DNA from 3 places in the Leucobacter faecis genome. Region 2 is predicted to be linked to each of the others. Evidence: predicted binding sites of a transcription regulator. Region 2 holds the regulator's gene; each other region holds the start of a gene.
What was found. Region 2 encodes LexA, which represses DNA repair genes until DNA is damaged. Its sites were predicted from a motif close to TCGAACANNTGTTCGA; they were not measured.
Positions count from the first base shown of each region.

Region 1: ruvA (Holliday junction branch migration protein RuvA) is a predicted target of LexA. The motif match lies at 3,685-3,700, and genes of this name have one in related genera.
Region 3: uvrA (excinuclease ABC subunit UvrA) is a predicted target of LexA. The motif match lies at 4,518-4,533, and genes of this name have one in related genera.

Region 1 covers NZ_JBTJEP020000016.1:17,396-25,059, forward strand. Annotated here, with positions in the region: gene ACXR2T_RS11975 (DUF2207 domain-containing protein) at 1-1,610, opposite strand, end outside; gene leuA (2-isopropylmalate synthase) at 1,868-3,649, shown strand; gene ruvA (Holliday junction branch migration protein RuvA) at 3,754-4,365, shown strand; gene ruvB (Holliday junction branch migration DNA helicase RuvB) at 4,362-5,351, shown strand; gene yajC (preprotein translocase subunit YajC) at 5,445-5,876, shown strand; gene secD (protein translocase subunit SecD) at 5,928-7,655, shown strand; gene secF (protein translocase subunit SecF) at 7,658-7,664, shown strand, end outside.
Region 2 covers NZ_JBTJEP020000002.1:151,201-158,864, forward strand. Annotated here, with positions in the region: gene priA (bifunctional 1-(5-phosphoribosyl)-5-((5-phosphoribosylamino)methylideneamino)imidazole-4-carboxamide isomerase/phosphoribosylanthranilate isomerase PriA) at 1-187, opposite strand, end outside; gene hisH (imidazole glycerol phosphate synthase subunit HisH) at 245-877, opposite strand; gene hisB (imidazoleglycerol-phosphate dehydratase HisB) at 874-1,482, opposite strand; gene ACXR2T_RS02425 (cytochrome c biogenesis CcdA family protein) at 1,493-2,365, opposite strand; gene ACXR2T_RS02430 (DsbA family protein) at 2,362-3,129, opposite strand; gene ACXR2T_RS02435 (histidinol-phosphate transaminase) at 3,177-4,256, opposite strand; gene ACXR2T_RS02440 (hypothetical protein) at 4,309-4,737, opposite strand; gene lexA (transcriptional repressor LexA) at 4,991-5,653, shown strand; gene ACXR2T_RS02450 (methylenetetrahydrofolate reductase) at 5,681-6,607, opposite strand; gene ACXR2T_RS02455 (uroporphyrinogen decarboxylase/cobalamine-independent methonine synthase family protein) at 6,604-7,664, opposite strand, start outside.
Region 3 covers NZ_JBTJEP020000004.1:131,922-139,585, reverse strand. Annotated here, with positions in the region: gene uvrC (excinuclease ABC subunit UvrC) at 1-1,571, opposite strand, end outside; gene uvrA (excinuclease ABC subunit UvrA) at 1,568-4,417, opposite strand; gene ACXR2T_RS04940 (hypothetical protein) at 5,025-5,210, opposite strand; gene uvrB (excinuclease ABC subunit UvrB) at 5,375-7,465, opposite strand; gene ACXR2T_RS04930 (hypothetical protein) at 7,500-7,664, opposite strand, start outside.

The DNA of each region.
Region 1 (7,664 bases), on a different contig from region 2:
TCGTAGCGCACCTCGAGCACTCGACCCCATCGCTTCTGCAGCCCAAACAGCATGGCGTAGGGCAGCAGCCGCTCGTACAGGTGCACAACTGCGACACCGTCGACGTCACGCCGCTCGGCGCCCGCGTATGACTGCAGCACCTCGAGCCGGTCGGCCTCTGCCACCCGAATGAACTCGCGCACACCCAGCAGATGTTCGCGGGCCTCGGCGCCTGCGCGCGTGTGCACCCAGCGGGGTACCGTGCCCAACACACTGCCGGCGAGCGCGCCACCGCCCACCGCGATCGCAATCAGCGGCCACGGTGTTTCGCGTGTAACAAGTGCGGTAAACCCGAGCGCTATCGCGGCGGCCGAGAACACGATTCCCACGATGCCGATGACGCGGCCAGCGGGGGAGTACGCCTGCTCGAAATACCCGCGCGACCGTGCCGCACTGATGCCCGTCCCTTTGAGTTTCTCCATCGCACGCGCAAACTTCGCGTCGCTGCGCGGCACTTCGCGAGCGGCCCCGGGGGTGACGCTCGCGAACGCGCGCGCAAGCGTGCGCTGGTCAAGCGGGTCTACCGCACGTGAGGGGTCAACAATACGCAGGGTCGGCCGCGGCTCTTTGCCGAAGATACCCGGGCGGGCTTCGCCCGCTTCGATCCGAAGAGCGCCCCTAACCGCCAGGTGCACGAACTCCGCGGGCACCGGATGCGGCGAGGCTCCCACGATGCTTGCGGCTACGAGCGGTGGCAGCGCCTCAGGTACCTCGTACTGCGCGACGATCGTGCCGCGCATGGTGCGACGTTTACGGCGCAGCTGCGCCGCGAACGCAAACGATGTTCCGCCGATCACGAGTGCCGTGCCCGCCAGTACGAGCGGCAACGTGTCGAGCACCGGATCGGGGAGCCGCGTGGCAGGCTGCACGACCGCACCCGGCGCGAGGCCGATCGCCACCGTCACACCCTCGTAGGGCGCGAGCTGTCCCGCTTCGACACTCCAAGAAGTCCTTCCGACCGTAGCTTCAACCGCGGTTTCAGGCTCAGGCTCAGTGCCGAGTTCGATCATGCACTCTGTGCCCGTGCCAGCGGCGCCTGCATAGCAGCGGGCATCGCCGGTGAGCTCCTGGGCGAGCTGCTCATCGAACGAGATGTGCGCGGTAAAGCTCGCGACGGGTTGCGCATGTTCGAAGTCCATCAGATCCCAGTAGAACTCGTCTGCGGCCCCGTCATCGCGGGCGAGCACCACGTCGCTCAACGTGTACGAGATCACGTATGTCGTTACACCGTGTACGAAATCGTCGCCTCCCGTGAGAACCGCCGTGAAGCCGTCGTCGCTTTCGAGCTCGAAGGGCACCGCACGCCCCGCTTCGTCGGTGACGCTGAAGTCGCGCGGGTCGAGATTTGCGCCTTGATATCGCTCGGGTATGCCGCGCACAATGCCACGGTTCTGGTCGTGGTCAGGGAACACGGCGGTGATCGTTTCGGTGACGTGCGCGACGGCTCTCCCCGCCTCATCAACACCCACCTCATACTCGACGGCCCAGCTGTCGTACCGGTAATCCTGCACGTCGGCGTGCGCGCCTGCCCCAGCAAACGAGAGCAGAATGAGCGCGATGAAGAGCGCCACGGCGGTGCCAAGGGTACCCCTGAAGGCACGGCGGGCAGGGGGGAAGGAGGAAGCGCGCATGCCTTCTAGGCTAGCGAGGCGACTCGATCCGGATCTCGCTACACGCGCGCAAACCGGGCTTGGAGCTGTGATAGATTGAGCACATGCTGTTCGGCTCGCTCCTCCTTAGCTGCCGCGACGAGGCCTAATTCATCGGCCTTCCTCGTCGCGGTGTTCGTGTTTGGCTGAAGCCCTAGCTAGATGAGAAAGACGAGTCAATGAAGAACACTCAGCAGCCCTCTGGAATGCCGATTCACCGGTACCGCCCCTTCCACGAAATCATCAACGTGGAGCTGCCTGACCGCACGTGGCCCACGAAGCGCATCACCGAAGCGCCGCGCTGGTGCGCGGTCGACCTGCGCGACGGCAACCAGGCGCTCATCGATCCGATGAGCCCCGAGCGCAAGCGCATCATGTTCGATCTGCTCGTGAAGATGGGCTACAAAGAGATCGAGGTCGGGTTTCCGTCTGCCAGCCAGACCGACTTTGACTTTGTGCGCCAGCTAATCGAAGAAGATGCGATCCCGGGCGATGTCACGATTCAGGTACTGACCCAGGCACGCGAGCACCTGATCAAGCGCACCTACGAGTCGCTGATCGGTGCGAAGCAGGCGATCGTGCACCTGTACAACTCGACGAGCATTCTGCAGCGCGACGTCGTGTTTCAAAAGGACCGCGAGGGCATTAAGCAGATGGCCGTCGACGGCGCAAACATGTGCCGTTCGTTTGAGCACATCTGCGAGGGCACCGAGGTGTTCTACGAATACTCACCCGAGTCGTACACGGGCACCGAGCTCGAGTATGCGCTGGAGGTGTCAAACGCTGTGCTCGAGGTGTTCGAGCCGACGCCCGAGCGCAAGGTGATCATAAACCTCCCGGCGACCGTCGAAATGGCGACCCCCAACGTGTACGCCGACTCGATCGAGTGGATGAGCCGGCACCTGAACCACCGCGAGAATGTGATCCTGTCGCTGCACCCGCACAATGACCGCGGCACCGCCGTGGCTGCCGCTGAGCTCGGGTATCTCGCCGGCGCAGACCGCATCGAGGGTTGCCTCTTCGGGAACGGTGAGCGCACGGGCAACGTCGACCTTGTCGCGCTCGGCATCAACATGTTCACGCAGGGCATCGACCCGCAGATCGACTTCTCACGCCTCGACGAGGTGCGCCGCACCGCTGAGTACTGCAACCAGCTGCGCGTGCCCGAGCGTAGTCCGTGGGCGGGCGACCTCGTATACACCGCGTTCTCGGGATCGCACCAAGACGCGATCAAAAAGGGTTTCGAGCGCATGGCGCAAGACGCTGAGGCTGCCGGAGTCTCGATCGACGACATCGAGTGGGCCGTGCCTTACCTGCCGGTCGATCCGAAGGACCTGGGGCGTTCGTACGAGGCCGTGATTCGCGTGAACTCGCAATCGGGTAAGGGTGGTGTCGCATACCTGCTGAAGACCGATCACGCTCTCGACCTGCCGCGTAGGCTGCAGATCGAGTTCAGCGCGGTCGTGCAGAACGTGACCGATTCTGAGGGCGGCGAAGTGTCGAGCGAGTCGATCTGGAGCATCTTCCAAGACGAGTATCTGCCTGTCGCGCTGGCAGAAGGCGGCGACGCCGCGGGCGAGCAGTGGGGCCAGTACGAACTGTTTCGCACGCAGACGACGAGCGCGGGCGACGGCGTCACCGAGCTTTCAGCCGACTACCGTGACGGCTCTGAACGCAAGCAGCTCACCGCTCGCGGCAATGGCCCCGTTGACGCGTTTATTAACGCCCTCAACGATGATGGCCATGCGGTCACGCTGTTCGACTACGTCGAGCACGCCATGAGCTCGGGCGGCGACGCCGTCGCGGCAGCCTACGTCGACCTCGAGGTTGACGGCCAGCGCCTGTGGGGCGTCGGGATCGACGCCGACACGAGCCGCGCGACCCTCAAGGCTATTGTGAGCTCGGTGAACCGCGCTGTGCGCAACGCCTCGGCCAAGGAGCCCGTCGCCGCCACGGCGTAGCGACTCTTGCACCGGCATGACGCCGCGCCGTGCGTTCGGATTTTTGTTCGAACACGCGGCGCGGCGTCGCTGCATATGTCGGGGATGCAACATAGGGTAGGCGTGTGATTGCATCGTTGTCTGGGCCCGTACTGTCGTCGGGCGCCGGTTGGGCCGTGGTTGGTGTGGGCGGTATTGGCATGCGCGTTGAGCTGCCCAGTGGGCGCGTGTCGCAGGCCACAGTGGGGGAGTCGCTCACCGTGCACACCTCGCTCGTGGTGCGCGAGGACTCGCTCACACTCTTCGGTTTTCACACTCAAGATGAGCTCGAAGTGTTTGGCCACCTCATTGGCGTCACCGGTGTCGGCCCGCGCAGCGCACTCGGTGTGATCTCTGCCCTCACGCCAGCCGAGATCTCACGCGCGGTCGCCGCAGAGGACGAGAAGGTGTTTCGTAAGGTCTCGGGCATCGGCCCCAAAACCTCAAAGCTCATCGTGATCTCACTTGCCGGCAAACTCGAAGGCCTCGCCCTCGAGGGTGAGGCTGCGGCGGCCGTCGATGATGCCACCGCACACGTCGCGGCGGTGCAGGAGGGCCTCATGGGGCTCGGCTGGAATGAGAACGCGGCCAAGGCGGCTGTCGAAGACGCCGTCGCGGCGGGCGCCCCCAGTGACAGTGCCGGCCTACTTCGCGCGGCCCTCGCCCTGCTTCAGGCCGCTAAGGGCGGCACGCGATGACGGGCGAACTGTCGGCACAGGCTGCGCCCTCAGAGCAGGGTTATGAGGGCGCGCTGCGCCCTGCGACGCTGTCTGAGTTTGTGGGCCAGGCGAAGGTGCGCAAGCAGCTGGGCCTGCTGCTCAATGCCGCTTCCATGCGCAATCACACGCCGGATCACATCTTGCTTGCGGGCCCGCCCGGGCTCGGGAAGACCACGCTGTCAATGATCGTCGCCGCCGAGGTCGATAAGCCGCTGCACCAAACTTCTGGGCCCGCTATTCAGCACGCTGGAGATCTCGCGGCCGTGCTCTCTGCGCTCACCCCCGGTGAAGTGCTGTTCATTGACGAGATACACCGCATGGCCCGCAGTGCCGAGGAGATGCTCTACCTCGCGATGGAGGACTTCAAGGTCGACATCATGGTCGGCAAAGGCGCGGGCGCGACCTCAGTGCCGCTCGAGCTGTCGCCGTTCACTCTTGTGGGGGCGACAACCCGCGCGGGCCTTCTGCCGAACCCACTGCGCGATCGGTTTGGTTTCACAGCTCACCTCGAGTTCTACTCAGACGACGAGCTCACGAGCGTGGTGACACGGGCGTCACGCCTGCTTGGCTTTGAGGTGTCTGAGGTGGGGCTTGAAGAGATTGCCAGGCGCTCACGCGGTACACCGCGTATTGCGAACAGGCTGCTGCGCCGCGTGCGCGACTACAGCCTCGTACACGACCTGCCGGGCGACACCGCCGCGGTGCAAGCGGCGCTTGCGCTCTATGACGTTGACGCGCACGGCCTCGATCGCCTCGACCGTGAAGTGCTCAAAGCCGTCGTTGAACGGTTCGAGGGAGGCCCGGTGGGCCTCTCGACCCTCGCGGTGTCTGTTGGAGAAGAAGCCGAGACCATCGAAGCGGTGGTAGAGCCGTTTCTCGTGCGCGCTGGATTGCTCACGCGCACACCGCGAGGCAGGGTAGCAACGAGGCTCGGATTCGAGCACGTCTTGGGTCACGCAGCTTAACGCGGGGTGGCTGCGGCGAGCTGCCAGCTAAATCACGATAGGCTGGGGAAATCTGTGCCCCGCGTGCGTGCACGCTCACTGGAAGGACCTCCCTTGGACCCGATTACCCTCATGATGTTCGCGCTCATCGCAGTGATGATCTTCTTCATGTTCCGCAACAGCAAGAAGCGTCAGCGTACGATGCAGGAGCTGCAGAACAACATGCGCCCGGGAGCCGAGGTGATGCTCCAGTCGGGTATCTACGGCACGCTCGAGGACATTGACGAAGAGACCAACCGCGCCACGATTCGCAGCGGTACCACGACGCTCGTGGTGCACCGCAACGCGATCTCACAGGTCGTTACCCCCGTTGAAGGGGCCGACGCCCAGGCCGAGACCGGCAGCCTCGCCCCCGACGATGACCCTGCATTTGGCGAGCACATTGCCGACACTAAGTCTGATGCCGATCAGAGCGCCGACGCTGGCGACGACTCGAACGAGAAGCCCGGCGACGAGCCCGGCGAAGAGACAAACCCCAAGGCGTAAGCCTCGGGGCGATCTCGGCATCCCCTCATTCCCTCATAGAAAGCAGTCACTGTGGCGTCGTCTCCCGCTGTGCGCAGGGCCCGTAAGTCCCTGATTTTCCTCCTTGTCCTTATAGTCGGTCTCGCCGGTCTCATCACCTACGGTGTGTTTCGCAGCGACGCGACATGGACACCTAAACTCGCCCTCGACCTGCAGGGCGGCACCCAGATTCTGCTTGCCGCAGAACAAACCGATGGCAAGGCCATTGCGGGTGAGCAGTTGCAGCAGGCCGTTTCGATCATTCGTCAGCGTGTTGACGCTGCTGGTGTCTCTGAAGCAGAGATCACCACGCAGGGCAGCCAGCACATCTCGGTTTCAATTCCCGGCAAGGCCGACGAGGCGACGCTGCAGCGCATTGAAGCGTCGGCGAAGCTCGACTTCCGCCCCGTGCTCGCGGTGGGTGTTGGTATCGACCTGACGAGCCTCGGGCAGTCGGGCGAAGACGCCGAAGGTGAAGACGCTGAAGCTGCGGCCGCTGAGAAGGCGGCGCAGGAGAAGGCCGCAGAGGGCCCCCTCGATCCGAGCCCGCTGCCGAAGGAGGCCGGTGACCTCGCGTGGGTGACCCCGGCCCTCCAAGCCAAGTTCGATACGTTCACCTGTGCGTCTGACGAAGCACTCGATGCGCGTGACTCGAAGGCGGACCGCCCGCTCATCACGTGTGATGACACTGGCACAGCGAAGTACCTGCTCGGCCCTGTTGAACTGAACGGTGCAGTCATCACCGACGCGACCGCGCAGATGGGTACCACCTCGACGGGCGCAACGACCGGTGAGTGGGTCGTGCAGATCACCATGAACAAGAAGGGCGCCGACAAGTTCGGCAAGATTAGCACGCGCCTGTTCGGTGCTCCCGAACCGCAGAACCAGTTCGCGTTCGTGCTTGACGGCAGCGTGCTTTCAGCCCCGACGATGCAGGGCCAGATTCTCGACGGCCGCCCTTCAATCAGCGGCTCGTTTACCCAGGACTCAGCTCAGGCACTCGCTGATCAGCTGAAGTTCGGTGCGCTGCCGATGGACTTCACCGTGCAGAGCCAGGAAGACATTTCGGCGACGCTCGGCACGAACCAGCTGTGGGCCGGCCTGTTGGCTGGTCTTATCGGTCTGGGCCTCGTGGTGATCTACTCGATCTTCCAGTACCGCGCGCTCGGCTCGCTGACGATCGCCTCGCTCGCGGTGGCCGGTGTGCTCACCTACCTGCTGCTCACGTTCTTCTCGTGGCGCCAGGGGTACCGACTCTCGCTCGCGGGCGTCGCCGGTATTATCGTGGCCGTCGGCTTCACGGCCGACTCGTTTATCGTCTACTTCGAACGTATTCGAGACGCGCTGCGCGATGGCTTCTCGATTGAGAACGCGGTTGAAAACGGATGGAAGAAGGCGTTCCGTACCGTTCTTGCTTCTGACGGTGTGAACTTCTTGGCGGCAGCCATCTTGTTCGTGCTCGCCGTGGGTAGCGTGAAGGGCTTCGCGTTTACGCTCGGCCTCACGACCCTCGTCGACATCATTGTTGTCGCGCTCTTCACACACCCGATGATGACGCTTCTTGCGCGCACCAAGTTCTACCAGTCGGGGCACAAATTCTCGGGCCTCGACCCGCAGGGCTTGGGTGCCGTCTACCGCGGCCGCGCCGCCTTCCGTGAGCCCGCCGCCGCGGGCAAGAAGAAGAACCAGAAGAGCGCCCGCGAAGCAGAACGCCGGCAGACCATCGCGGAGCGCAAGGCCGCCGCTGGAAAGGAGAGCTAACCATGGCTC
Region 2 (7,664 bases):
CCGCATCGAGGTCGACGAGGTGAATCCACTCGGCGCCCTGGTCGATCCAGTCCATCGCCGCGTCAACGGGGCTGCCGTAGTTCGTCTCGGTGCCGGCCTCGCCCTGTGTGAGGCGCACCGCCTTGCCGTCAACCATGTCGATGGCGGGAAGCAGCTGGAGCCCGGGGCTATTGGCAAACTCGGTCATCTCGAATGTCTCCTCGTGAGTGGTGTGTCGTGTGTGGTGCGCGCCACGGCGCAAGAGTTATAGCGTGGCAATCCAGTTGCGCAGCAGCTGGATGCCGGCCTCCCCCGACTTTTCGGGGTGAAACTGGGTGGTGCTGAGGGGTCCATTTTCGACGGCGGCGACAAATCGTTCGCCGTGTTCACCCCAGGTCACGCGCGGCCTGGTCGATTCACCGCGCCCCTCGATCGACCACTCGGTCGCGGCGCAGCTGTGTACGAAATAGAACCGTTCATGACGAATGCCGTGAAAGAGCACCGAGTCTTCGGGCGCTTCGACCGTGTTCCATCCCATGTGGGGCAGCACGTCTGCGCGCAGCTCGTGCACGGTCTCGGGCCATTGATCGAGGCCCTCGGTGTCTTCGCCACGCTCGATGCCACGCGCGAACATCACCTGGTGCCCGACACAGATGCCAAGCACCGGTCGGCCCCCCGCGAGCCTGCGTTCAATCATTTCGTCGCCGCGCACTGCGCGCAGCTGCTGCATGACCGCGCCAAAGGCGCCCACTCCCGGCACAAGCAGGCCATCTGCTTCTGCCACCAGCTTCGGGTCACGCGAGAGTGTCACGTCTGCCCCAGCGGCCGCGAGTGCCTTCACCGCGGAGTGCACGTTGCCTGAGCCGTAGTCGAGTACGACCACGCGCTTGCGTGTCACAGAGCACCCTTCGTGGACGGAATCCCCTTCACGAGGGGATCTTTCGCTTTTGCGACGCGGAAGGCGCGCGCAAAAGCTTTGAACTCAGCCTCTGCGATGTGGTGCGGGTCACGGCCCTCAATGAGCTTGATGTGCGCGGTGAGGCGCGCGTTGAGCACGAGTGCTTCGAAGAAGTGCCGCACCATCGAACCCGTGTAGTGCCCACCGATCAGGTGAAATTCGAAACCGGCCGGCTCACCCGAGTGCACGAGGTACGGGCGCCCTGAAATATCAACGACCGCCTGTGCGAGTGCTTCGTCGAGCGGCACGAGTGCGTCGCCATAGCGCGAGATGCCGCTTTTGTCACCGAGCGCTTCAAGCAGCGCCTGACCCAGCAAGATGCCGGTGTCTTCGACGGTGTGGTGAACATCGATGTGCACGTCACCCGTTGCTCGCACCGTGAGATCGGTGAGCGAGTGCCGCGCGAACGCGGTGAGCATGTGATCGAAGAAGGGAACACCGGTTTCGACATCGGCTTCGCCGGTGCCATCAAGGTTGACTGAGACGGTAATCTGCGATTCGCTCGTGACACGCTCGAGCGACGCTGTTCGTGATGCTGCGGACATACTCCCCAGTCTACTCAGCTTCGCCTGCTCGCTCGGCCACGGGCAGGGTTGCTGGCTCGGCCGCCGGATCGGCAGTAGCGGTCTGACCCCGGCGCAGCACCACAGTCGCGGCCCAGGTTCCCGCGAGAAGGATGAACACCACCGCTACGGCCCAGTTCGGCACGGCCTCGGTTACGCGCAGCACGTCGGCTTCGAGCTTTGCCTGGGTGGTGGCCCCGACGAGCCCGCCGAGCGTGGTGGTGCCGCGCGTAACAAACAGCAGCGCACCGATCAAAATGGTCAGCGCGCCGCCAATCACATTGGTCCACGCGTTGCGCCACTTACCTATGCGCAGCTCACGCGGCCGCACGAGCCCCCGCACGGCGGGCACCCTGTTCCACACGAGCGCGAGCACGAAGAGCGGCAACGTCATGCCGGCCGCGAAGACGAGCAGCACGACTCCCCCAAACGCCGCGCTGCCCCCAAACGCCGCAAACGACAGCGCAGCGCCCAGCAGCGGGCCCGCGCACACGCCGGCGAGCCCGTACACCGCACCGAGCGCAAACACCGCAACGGCAGAGGCGCTCTCGGGCCCCCGCTGGCGCATCACCCCGGGCATCGGCACACCAATCAGCAACACCAGCCCGAGCACCATCACCACAATCGACGCGACACTGACAAGCTCAAATCGATTCGTGCTCACCCAGGCCCCGACCGTGCCTGCGAGGAGGCCCAGCGGCACGAGCGCGGTCGCAAGCCCCAAGAAAAAGACCCCCGTGCGTGCGAGCAGCGCGCCCGTGCTCGTGAACGCGTAAGCAAAAAATGCGGGTAGGAGCATCACCGAGCACGGGCTCAGCAGAGTGAGCACCCCTCCTAAGAACGCACCGGCGAGGGTGAGGTTCACTGAGCTACTCCGACGGCCCCATCTAGAAACTGGCGAAATGTCTCGATGGGTTGGGCACCACTCACGCCCTGCCCACCCACGGCAAAGAACGGCACACCCGTCACGCCGAGCTGGCTGGCACGCTCGGTGTCGGTTGACACCGCTGCTCGCAGATCTTCGCGGGCCATGTCTTTCTTAAACTGTGCAAGGTCTGGCACCTTGGCCGTCTTGGCGTGCCCCAGCAGTTCGTCTGCCGTAAGGTCGGGGTGCCCCGACTCTGGCGCTGCCTGGTAGATCGCGTCGATGAATTCAAAGTAGCGACCCTGTTCTGCCGCGGCGCGTGCCGCGGCAGATGCTCGCAGGGATTCTTCACCGAAGAAGGCGACGTCGTTCATTTCGATGCGGACCTTGCCCGCGTCAACGTACTCTTTGATCACGTCGGGCAGCGTGTCGCGCGTAAACACGGCGCAGTAGGGGCAGCGCAGGTCGACCCACTCGGTCATTACGACGGGTGCGTCGATGTCACCGATGGCCATCGGGTCACCGTCGATTCGCCGCTCGAGCTGGGCACCCTGCGACTCACCCTCGGCCTGTTCACCCGTCTGCGCCCCCGCTTGCGGAGTTGCTGCAGCGCCCTGGCCCGCGCCAGAACTCTGTGACCATTGCACCGCCCCAAACACGAGGGCGAGGGCGGCTACCACCGCAAGAATCACATTAACGAGCCGCGACGTGCGCAGCTGGCGTTCGAGCACGTGGCGGGGCATGGCTTCGGGCGCTGTAGGCATACCCAGCACCCTATCGCCGCGTGTGTGCAGCGACGCTGAGAGCCCCGTTAGCTCTGAGGCGTCAGCGCGGTGATCGCGTCGATCACCGCGGTCGTCTCGCTCTCGGTGCCGGCCGTGATGCGCAGGTGTCCATCAATACCCAGGTTCCGGATCAGGATGCCCTGCGCACGCAGTTGCTCAAATACCGCGTCGGGGTTGGCAAAACCTCCGACGAGCAAGAAGTTGGCGCCCGACTCATGCACACGGTAGCCCAGCGCAGACAGCGCCGAACCGAGCCTGTCGCGCTGAGTGCGAATATCGGCAACCGTGGCCAGCATGGTTGCCGCATGCTTGATCGCGGTGGTGGCCGCTGCCTGCGTGAGGGCTGACAGGTGGTAGGGCAGGCGCACGAGGCGCAAGGCATCGATGACGGCGGGGTCTGCGGCTAGGTAACCAAGACGCACCCCCGCAAATGCAAACGCCTTACTCATCGTGCGCGATACCAAGAGCCGCGGGCGCCCCTCAAGGAGCGTGACGGCGCTCTCTCGTTCGCCGTCGAACTCAAAGTATGCCTCATCGACAATCAGTATCCCGTCGAACGCGTCATACGCGGCGAGAATCACGTCGCGGTCGAGCGGTGTTCCTGTCGGGTTGTTGGGGCCGCACAGAATCGCGATGCTGGGCTGGTGCTCGGTGAGCGCCGCACGTACATCATCGGCTGCCAGTCGGTACCCCTCGGGCCGCGGCACCGCGATCCAGCCAGTGTCAGTGCCATCGGCCAGCAGCGGGTACATCGAATAGGTTGGGGTGAAGCTCAGTAGGGTGCGGCCGGGCCCACCGAAGGCCTGCAGCACCTGCTGCAGCACCTCGTTGGAACCATTCGCGGCCCACAGCTGCTCTGCTGTGAGGCCATGCCCCAGGTAGCCGGCTAGCGCTACTCGCAGGCCGTCGAACTCGCGATCCGGGTACCGGTTTGCCGTGCGCACGGCAACTTCGAGCGCCGCGGTGATGTCTGCGACAACCTCGTCGGGAATGGGGTGCGTGTTCTCATTCACATTCAAGCTCACGGGAACCGGGTCTTGCGGAGCGCCATAGGGCCGCTTACCCACGAGATTGGCACGGAGGGGAAGATCACTCAAACTGGTCACGCAGCCAGTCTATAGAGGGCGAGCAGCGCTGCCCGCCAGATGCTACGCCAGGCTACAGCCCCAGTTCCTCAGCGGCCATCACCGAACCGCTGTCGCCATAGCGCAGCGGCACCGCAATGGGCTGACCCGCCGCGATGTCGGCGCCGCGTAGCTGGTTGAGCTGAATGATCTCTGCCACCAACTCGCGGGGATCCATCGCCGGGTCGAGCTCGGTTGCCAGCTGCCACAGCGAAGCTCCCGGCGCCGCCACAATGTACCCAAACTCAGCACCACTGGGTTCCCCAGACGCCACAGCTTGCGGTGCACCAAGAGTCGCCACCAGGGCAAACGATGCCGCCACCGCACACGCTGCAAGTCCGCCAAAGACGACGCGGCCCCGGCGTGTGAGTCGAATACGCACGGGCGCCACTCGCGCCGCGGGCGCGACTGCGCCCGCTTGTGCCCTCTGAATGATGGGTACCTGCGTCACTGCTGCACTCATTGTCATTTCCCTTCAATCGAGCGTTCACCACACGGGCGAACATCGCTTTCGAATATAACTTCGATATATCGAAACCGCAACCCCTTCGTTCGATCTTCACCAAACTTGCGCACGGAATTCTCGAACACTTGTTTGGCGGGTCGCACCAAAGCCGGGTAAGCTTTCGAACCAACGAGAGCACTCAAGCAGGCACCTCCGACACTGACGTCGACAGCCCGCCTGCCGCGAAGCACAGCAACGAGGAGTCGACATCATGGTCACCAATGCAGAACGGTTAGAGCGCTTAGACCGGCTGACCGCGAAACAGCGCGTTATTCTCGAGTACATTGTCAGTTCGGTAACCACGCGCGGGTATCCACCGAGCATGCGAGAGATCGGCGACGCCGTGGGGCTTTCGTCACTTTCGAGCGTCACCCACCAGCTCAACCGACTCGAGTTGGCGGGCTGCATTCGGCGGGACCCCCACCGCCCGCGCGCGCTCGAAATTCTCGTGAGCCCCACCGTGGACGAGCCCCCGGTCGACACTCCCGTGTCAGCTGAAGAGACTGCCTTCGTGCCACTCGTCGGGCAGATTGCGGCCGGCGTACCGATCACTGCTGACCAGCAGGTGGAAGAGATCATGCCGCTGCCCCGGCAGCTCGTAGGCAACGGCACGGTATTCATGCTCAAGGTGGTGGGCGATTCGATGGTTGACGCCGCGATTTGTGACGGAGACTTCGTTGTCGTTCGTCAGCAACGCGAAGCGACCAGCGGCGATATCGTAGCCGCCATGATCGACGGCGAAGCGACCGTCAAAGTGTTTCGACGTCGCGACGGCCACACTTGGCTTTTGCCCCGCAATAGCGCGTTCGAGCCGATCCTGGGTGACCACGCCGAGGTCCTCGGCAAAGTGGTCGCGGTGCTGCGCTCGATCTAGCAGCCCGCGACCACTCCTCGGCCCCCGCTAGACCAGCGCGGGCGATAGCAGGTCAAGCTCTCGCAGCACCGCGAGCACACGCTCGTGACGGTTGAACGTGTAGAGATGCAGGGAGGGCGCCCCGCCGTCAAGCAACTCGCGAGACAGCTCGATGGTGTGCTCAACCCCGAGCTCTGGTGCATAACCGCCAGCTTCTTCGATTGCGCGCATCAGCTCTGAGGGCGCCGGGCGGCCCGCCAGCTCGGCGACCTTGCGCAGCTGTGCCGCTGTCGCCACCGGCATGAGGCCCGGCAACACCGGAATCGTAAGCCCTGCGCGCTGGGCATCGGCCACGAACGCGAGGTATTCGTCGGCGTAAAAGAACAGTTGCGTGATCGCAAACTGTGCGCCTGCTTCCTGCTTCGCCACGAGCCAGTCAACGTCCTCGGCGCGAGAACGCGACAGCGCATGCCCGTTGGGGTAGGCCGCGACGCACGTGCGCCCCACACTCGTGAACGGCGGGCGCTCGGCCCTCGCCTGTGCCACCAGTTCAACGAGCTCGAGCGAGCTGAGCGAACCGGCCACGGCCGCATCAGACTCGCTAGACCCGCGCGGTGGGTCTCCCCGCAGCGCGAGAAAGTCGTGCACGCCAGCGTCCATGATGCCGTGAATCGCTTCAAGAATGGCCTCGCGCGTCTCGCCCACCGTCGTGAGGTGTGCGAGCGGTAGGGCATTCGTGTGATCACGCAGATACTTCACCAGGTCGAGTGAAGCACCTCGGTGCGACCCGTTCGCACCGTACGTCACCGAGATGAAGTCGGGCCCCGCCGCGGCCAAATGCTGCACCGCGTTTCCGAGCGCAAGCGCCGCGGCACCACTGCGAGCCGGAAACACCTCAAACGAAAACCGTGGCTTGGTCGGCGCGCTGCCGGTGAGCAGCAGGTCACCCGATGCGCGAGTATCAGATGAGCTCATACGAGCACCTCCTCGGGGCGTCCAGCGAGTTCGGCACTCGCAATCGTTGTGCCCCGCACACGCGCGGCAATCTTGGCAAAGGCGACGTCACGCGCAAAGTCGGGTGAACCGTGTCGGGGCTTCTCGTCAATCAAGTACGGCGAGAACCCGCAGTCGTCGGTTGAACCCAACTGTGCAGGGGGCACGAATCGGGCCGCACGCACGAGCTGTTCGGCAATTTCGCGATCAGTTTCGAGCTTCGGGTTCGTGGGGTCGGTGACACCAAAGAGTACCCGCGGCGTGCGCCCGCCGGCCGCAGCAAGGTCGCGCAGCTGACGGCCTACGAGCCGGGCCACTCGATCCGGATCAGACTCACCCGCGGCCTGCACCAGAAAGTAGCCAGCTTCGATCTGAAACAGCTCGGGAATCAGTTCGGCATAGTCGACGTCGGCGCTGTGCGCGCTGTCGTGATCGTTGCCGGGGCAGGTGTGCACACCGACCGCCTGGCGCAGGGGCGCAGGCACCAAATCGAGCACGCGGTTCATCAGCTCGATAAACCCGCTGAGCGCGGCGGGCCCCGCCCAGGGCGCGCGCAGGTCACGGCGCAGAGCAAGCCGCCCCTCGGTGAAGTCGATCGTGACGCGCGCGGCCCCGGCCGCAAACGAGCGGCGAATGTCTTCTGCGCAGCCCGCCACAACATGGTCGAGAAATTCGGCGCGCGTGTATGAACCGGCCAGGTCGTCAGTCCACATGAGCGACAGCATCGACGGCGAAACAACCGCTTGCTTCAGCGGCAGCGTGGTGAGCGAGCGGGCAGCCTTGACGTCGTCGGCGGCCCACCCACGAAACTCAAACGGTGCGCGCGCGAGCCTCGGCACGACCCGGTGATGGCCGTCGGCGAAGACGGCAAACACCGGGTCTTCGCCCGGCGCGCTACGCTCGGGATCGGGCCCGAGCGGGTAACTCGAAAAGCTCTGCCTGCGCTGTTCGCCGTCGGTAACGATGGGCGATCCGGTCGCTTCAAGGCCCGCGATCGTCTCGCGCACCGCGCAGTCTTGCGCTTCGGCTAGCTCGCTCG
Region 3 (7,664 bases), on a different contig from region 2:
TTCGCGATGCCGCACAGCGCAACATCATCGATGCCGGCTTCTGCGAGCGCGCGGGCGGCGGCTTTGACCTGCGGTTCGCCACCGTCGACAATGAGCAGCTGCGGCCTGTCACGATAGATTCCGGTGGGCGCTTCGCCCGCCTCACGAGCCTGGTTCAGCTGCGCGGCCCGGCGCGAGACCACCTGATAGATCGAGTCAGTGTCGTCGGTCGTTTCTTCGATGCGGTACTTGCGATAGGCGCCCTTTGCGGGCAGCCCGTCTTCAAACACCACGAGCGAAGCCACGACTCCCGTGCCCTGCAGGTGCGATACGTCGATGCACTCAATGCGCAGCGGCGGTTCGGTCATATCGAGTGCCTGCTGCAACTCTGCGAGCGCGTCGGTGCGGGCCGTAATATCGGCCGCACGCTTCAGCTTGTACCGAATGAGGTGCTCCCCCGCGTTGAGCACCGCGCGTTCGAGCAGCTGCGCCTTGTCACCGCGCTCGGGCACGTGCACGCTCACTCTGCCACCGCGAGGCCTGCGTGCGCTGAGCGCTGCCTCGAGCTCGGGCTGGTTCGCGGGCCCTCGCGGCACGAGCACCTGCGCGGGCGGCACCCGGTCGCCGTCATAGGCCGACTGGATCACCTGTTCAAGCAGCGTCGCGGGCGAATCATCGAGCTCGACATCGACGATCCAGCTGCGTTCGCCCCGGATCCGGCCGCCGCGCACGATGAACTGGTGCGCGGCAGCCGCCAGTTCGTCTGAGCGCAGCCCAAACACGTCGACGTTCACGTCGTGCGCGAGCACGATCGCGTTCTTTTCGAGCACGTGCTCGACCGCGCTCGCCTGGTCGCGCAGGCGCGCCGCATCTTCGTAGCGCTGTTCGGCCGCAGCGTCGCGCATGCTGCGCTGCAGCACTCGCAGGTGGCTTTGGTCGCCGCCGTTCAAGAAGGCGACGAGTTCTTCGACCCGGGCACGGTGCTCTTCGATCGTGGTGAGCTGCGAGCAGGGGCCCGCGCAGCGGCCGATTTGCCCGGCGAGACAGGGTTTTCCTGAGCGCATGGCGCGCTTGTAGTCGGCGTCGTTGCAGGTACGAATGGGAAACGCCTGCTGCAACAGCGCCGTCGTCTCTTTGAGCGCCCACACCTTGGGGTACGGCCCGAAATAGCGCGCACCTCTGATTTTCTCGTTGCGGGTAATGATCAGCCGGGGGGCCTCCTCTCGCAGCGTGACCGCGAGGTAGGGGTACGTCTTATCGTCTTTAAACTGCACGTTGAACGGCGGCTTAAACTCGGTGATCCAGGTGTGCTCGAGCACGAGCGACTCGGTGTCGGTAGCGACGACTGTCCAGTCCACGCGCGCCGCGAGCGCCAACATGCGCTGGGTGCGGGGCTGCAGCGCATGCAGCGGCTGAAAGTAGTTCGACAGGCGCGCGCGCAGGTTCTTGGCCTTGCCGATATACAGCACACGACCGTGACGGTCACTGAACCGGTAGACCCCCGGGCTAACGGGAATCTCACCCTGGGCAGGGCGAAACTCGTGACGCCGGTCGATCTGCCCAAAAATACCGGTCGCGGGAGCGTCGCTCACGCCGACGCTTTCGCCCGCCCGTGCAGCACCTCTGCCAAGAACCTGCCGGTGTGGCTTTCGGGGTGCTTCGCGAGCTGCTCTGGTGTGCCCTCTGCGATGATCATGCCGCCGCCCGAGCCACCCTCGGGGCCGAGGTCAATGACCCAGTCAGCGCTGCGGATCACGTCGAGGTTGTGCTCGATGGTGATGACCGTGTTGCCCTTGTCAACCAGACCATTGAGCACAAGCAGCAGCTTGCGTACGTCTTCGAAGTGCAGGCCCGTCGTGGGCTCGTCGAGCACATAGATGCTGCGACCGTTCGAGCGCTTCTGTAGCTCGGTGGCGAGCTTTACGCGCTGCGCTTCACCACCCGAGAGCGTCGTCGCGCTCTGCCCAAGGCGCACATAACCGAGCCCCACGTCAACGAGCGTCTTCATGAAACGGTGAATCGACGAGATCGGCTCAAAGAACTTCTCGGCCTCCGCGATGGGCATGTCGAGCACCTCAGAGATGTTCTTGCCCTTGTATCGCACCTGCAGGGTCTCGCGGTTATAGCGCTTGCCGCCGCACGACTCGCACGCCACATACACGTCGGGCAGAAAGTTCATCTCGATCTTGAGGGTGCCGTCGCCCGAGCATGCCTCGCACCGGCCGCCCTTCACGTTGAAACTGAAGCGACCTGGCAGGTAGCCGCGGGTCTTCGCCTCGGGGGTCTCTGCAAAGAGGTTGCGGATCTTGTCAAATACGCCCGTGTAGGTCGCGGGGTTCGAGCGCGGGGTGCGCCCGATGGGAGCCTGGTCGACATGCACGACCTTGTCGAGGTGGTCGAGTCCGGTGACGCGCGTGTGTTTGCCGGGCACGAGCCGTGCACCGTTGAGCTGGTTGGCGAGCACGCGGTAGAGGATGTCGTTCACGAGCGTGGACTTGCCCGAGCCAGACACTCCCGTCACGGCCGTCATGATGCCGAGCGGAAACACGGCGTCGACGCTCTGCAGGTTGTTGGAGCGAGCACCCACAACTTTGAGTTCGCGCTGCTTGTCACGTTTACGTCGCTTCTTCGGCGTCTCGATCTCGCGCCTACCAGACAGGTAATCAGCGGTAATCGAGCGCGTGTTATCGAGCAGCTCGGCGTACTCCCCCGAGTGCACGACCGTGCCGCCCTCGACACCGGCCCCCGGCCCAATGTCGACGATCCAGTCGGCCGCCTCAATCGTTTCTTCATCATGCTCAACCACGATCAGGGTGTTGCCGAGGTCGCGCAGCTTAATGAGGGTTTCGATGAGGCGCCGATTGTCGCGCTGGTGCAGGCCGATAGAGGGCTCGTCGAGCACGTAGAGCACGCCGGTGAGGCCCGATCCGATCTGAGTAGCCAGGCGAATGCGCTGCGCTTCGCCGCCCGACAGCGTGCCCGCACCGCGGGCAAGGGTCAGGTAGCCGAGGCCCACCTCGATCAAGAAGTCAAAGCGAAGCCGGATCTCGCGCAGCACCTGTGCGGCGATCTTCGCTTCCCGCTCGGTGAGCGTGACCTCGTCAAAGAAGCGCTTCGCGTTTTCAAGGCTGAACTCGCCGACCTGCGCGATCGACTCGTCGTTGACGGTAACCGCAAGCACCTCGGGCTTGAGCCGCTGACCGTGGCAGGCGTGGCACGGTACCTCGCGCAGAAACTCGCGCCACCTGTCACGCTTCGTGTCACTCTCGGCTTCGGCGTACTGCCGCTCAATGAACGGGATCACACCCTCGAAGCCCGAGCTGTACTTCACCTCGCGGCCAAAGCGGTTCTTCCACCGCACGTTCACCTTGAAGTTGTTGCCGTAGAGCACGGCCTGCGTTACGTCTTCGGGCAGCTCGCTCCACGGCGTATCGAGCGAAAATTCTAGGTCGTTCGAAAGCCCCACGAGTAGCTTCTCGTAGTACTGGTACAGGCTCTTGCCCTGGCTCGTCCACGGCACGATGACACCCTCAGTGATCGCGAGCTCGGGGTCCCCCAGCACCAGGTCTTCGTCCACTGACATGCTGGTGCCGAGGCCCGAGCAGGTGCCGCACGCGCCAAACGGAGCGTTGAACGAGAACGTGCGCGGCTCGATTTCGGTGAGCTGCACGGGGTGCTGGTTGGGGCACGACAGGTGCTCGGAGTACTGCTGCGTGCGATCCGGAGCCTTGGCATCGAGATCGACATAGTCGATCGTGACGATGCCGCCCGCCAGTTTCAGCGCGGTTTCGAGGGAGTCAGTGAGGCGGCCGAGCACGTCGGGGCCCGCGACGAGCCGGTCGATCACGACCGAGATCTCGTGCTTGACCTGCTTCTTGAGCTTGGGCGGGTCAGACAGCTGCACGAGCTCGCCGTCGACAATCGCGCGCGAGTAGCCGCTTGCAGCAAGCTCTTGGAAGAGCTCTACAAACTCGCCCTTTTTCTTCACCACGACGGGCGCGAGCACCTGGAACCTGGTGCGCTCGGGCAGTTCCATGAGCTGATCTGCGATCTGCTGCACGGTCTGCGACGCGATCTTCTCGCCACACTGGGCGCAGTGGGGCACGCCGATGCGCGCCCACAGCAGGCGCATATAGTCGTAGATCTCGGTGATCGTGCCGACCGTTGAGCGCGGGTTGCGGTTGGTCGATTTCTGATCGATCGAGACCGCGGGGCTTAAGCCCTCAATAAAGTCGACGTCTGGCCTGTCGACCTGGCCAAGAAACTGGCGCGCGTAGGCGCTGAGGGACTCGACGTAACGCCGCTGCCCCTCAGCAAAGATAGTGTCGAACGCGAGGCTCGACTTGCCGCTGCCCGAGAGCCCCGTAAACACAACCATCGAGTCGCGTGGAATCTTAAGGTCGACGTTTTGCAGGTTGTGCACCCGCGCTCCCTGCACGCTAATCTGCGCGTGCGCGGCAGAGGAACGAACGGGAGTGGGGCTGGCTTGAGTGCTTCGCGAGGTCACCGCTCTATCTTATGCCGCCGGGCCTGAATGGTCGAACATATTTCCTATTCGGTTGCGCACGGTCCCCAATCACGCCACTCCGACCCGTCCCGCCCTGCCGAATTCTTCTCGTAGCCTGCAAGCGCTCGAAAAGTCTGCGCGTATCAGAATCGACCGCATACCGCGCACTGGCGATGACGTGGTGACACATCCGCTTCAAGTCAGAACGCACTTCTAGCTTGCGCAGTATCACCCAAAGAGAAAGCGTCATATCGTCCTCTGACACCTCATCGCCCGCTTGCGCTCGACCCTGGTCGTCAAAATGAGCATCTTCTTCAAGCATCGGCACGCGCGGCAACAGTTCTACCTCGATCAGATTCGCAAACGCGGGCTCCCATGCCGGATCAGAACGCCCCGATTCGTTCTCCTGCAAAATGCGAAAGCGGCACCAGTCGTCTGGCAGGTGCAGCCACATTTCGGAGCTAAAGAAAACTTCGATACTGCAGCCGACGCCCAAAGCTTGAAGTCGGGCACACGCAAACGCGCGTGCCGCATCCAGTCATCCAGTCATACAGTCATCCAGGATTTGAGGCGCACCGTCGTCGGAGCGTATGTCAAGGTCGTCGCTGCGCCGGTCAAACCGGGTCGAAAGGTAGGCGGTGGCCTCCCAAAATTCCTCGTCCGTGAGTGACGCCGCAGCAAGCAGCCGGTTTGCGCGTCCCCGTGAATAGGTTGATTCAGACATGCCCCAAGTGTGACTCACGCGACAGTCGCACATAAGGGGGTTTAGGGAATCTGTGGAGAACGGGTCGAATCCGCATCAAACCTGCGCCTGTGAGCGACTCGCTACGGTCATTCCAACAGCGCTCGCCCCGGGTGCCCTGCGGCGAGCGCTGTTGACTTTCTGCCTTACAGATGCCCCGCCGCGTCCATGCTGCGCAGCTCGCGCTTCAGTTCTGACACCTCGTCGCGTAGCCGCGCGGCGAGCTCGAACTTCAGCTCGTCGGCCGCGGCCAGCATCTGCTCGGTCAGCTCCGAGATGAGCGTCTCCAGCTTTTCGGCTCCTTCGCCCGCGATCGCCCCGGCGCGCGCCGCTGCCTTGCCCTTGGCGCGCTGCGGTGAACCACCCTTGCGCTGTGCGTGCGCGCCCGAGCGCGAGAGCACATCTTCGGTGTCGGCGGCTTCGCGCGCCAGCATCTCGGTGATGTCGCCGATCTTCTTGCGCAGCGGCTGCGGGTCGATGCCGTGCTCGGTGTTGTACGCCACCTGAATCTCGCGGCGCCTCGTCGTCTCGTCGATCGCCTCGCGCATCGAGCGTGTGATCTTGTCGGCGTACATGTGCACCTGGCCCGAGACGTTACGCGCGGCACGGCCGATCGTTTGAATCAATGACGTCGACGAACGCAGGAAGCCTTCTTTGTCTGCGTCGAGGATCGCGACGAGCGACACCTCGGGCAGGTCGAGCCCCTCGCGCAGCAGGTTGATGCCGACGAGCACGTCGTAGACGCCGGCGCGCAGTTCGGTCAACAGTTCGACGCGGCGCAGCGTATCGACGTCGGAGTGCAGGTAGCGCACGCGCACGCCCGCCTCTTCCATAAACGTGGTGAGCTGCTCCGCCATTTTCTTGGTGAGCGTGGTCACGAGCACGCGCTCGTCACGCTCGGCGCGCGCCCGCACCTCCTCGAGCAGGTCATCAATCTGTCCCTCAGAGGGTTTCACAATGATCTCGGGGTCGACGAGCCCGGTCGGGCGAATGATCTGCTCGACGACGCCGTCTGCACGCTCCATCTCGTACTTGCCCGGGGTGGCCGACAGGTACACGACCTGGCCCACCCGGTTCTGAAACTCAGAGAATTTGAGGGGCCGGTTATCGAGTGCGCTGGGCAGCCGAAACCCGTGATCCACCAGCGTGCGTTTGCGCGACGAGTCGCCCTCGTACATGGCCCCGATCTGCGGCACCGTTACGTGTGACTCGTCGATCACGACCAAGAAGTCGTCTGGGAAGTAGTCGAGCAGGCAGTGCGGCGCCTCCCCTTGTTTGCGGCCGTCGATGTGACGCGAGTAGTTCTCGATGCCAGAGCAGAACCCAATCTGCTCCATCATTTCGAGGTCAAAGGTGGTGCGCATGCGTAACCGCTGCTCTTCCACGAGCTTGTTTTGCTGCTTCAGTTCGCGCGTGCGCTCATCGAGTTCGGCAGAAATGGTGCCCATCGCCCGGTTCATCACCTCGCGGCTCGCGACATAGTGGGAGCCGGGAAACACCGACACCGTCTCAACCTGCTTCACGACGTTACCCGTCACCGGGTGCAGGTAGTACAGCGCCTCAATCTCATCGCCGAAAAACTCGATCCGGATCGCGAGCTCCTCATACATGGGGATGATCTCGACCGTGTCGCCTCGCACGCGGAAGTTGCCGCGCACGAACTCAATGTCGTTGCGCTGGTACTGCATGTCGACGAAGCGGCGCAGCAGCACATCGCGGTCGAGGCGGTCGCCGACGACGAGCGGCACCATCGCCTCGTAGTATTCCTCGGGCTTGCCGAGGCCATAAATGCACGAGACGGTCGACACGACGACGGTGTCGCGGCGACTCAGCAACGCGTTGGTGGTCGAGTGCCGCAGCCGCTCGACTTCGGCGTTCACCGACGAGTCCTTCTCAATGAAGGTGTCGGTCTGCGGCACGTACGCCTCGGGCTGGTAGTAGTCGTAATAGCTGACGAAGTACTCGACCGAGTTGTTGGGCATCAGCTCACGAAACTCGTTCGCGAGCTGCGCCGCGAGCGTCTTGTTGTGCGCGAGAATCAGCGTGGGCCGCTGCACCTGCTCGATCAACCACGCCGTCGTCGCAGACTTACCCGTTCCGGTCGCTCCGAGCAGCACCACGTCGGTCTCGCCGGCATTAATGCGCTGCGCGAGCTCTGCGATCGCTTTGGGCTGGTCGCCACTGGGTTCGTACTCAGAGATAACCTCGAACGGCCGTACGCTGCGTGTGGGCTCCATGCTTTTGAGCTTACTCTGCCCATGCCGGCAGGGGCTACATCGTTGAATTGATGCGGTTCTTGCTCATATCGTTGCGGCGTGGGCGCAGAAGCGCCGGCAACGCTCCGTAACCGATGCCCGCCATTGTATATAACGCCCCGATCCCCATGGGTAACCCCAACGCATCCGGCTGGTCAAGGGCGCTCTGTGCTGCACTAAT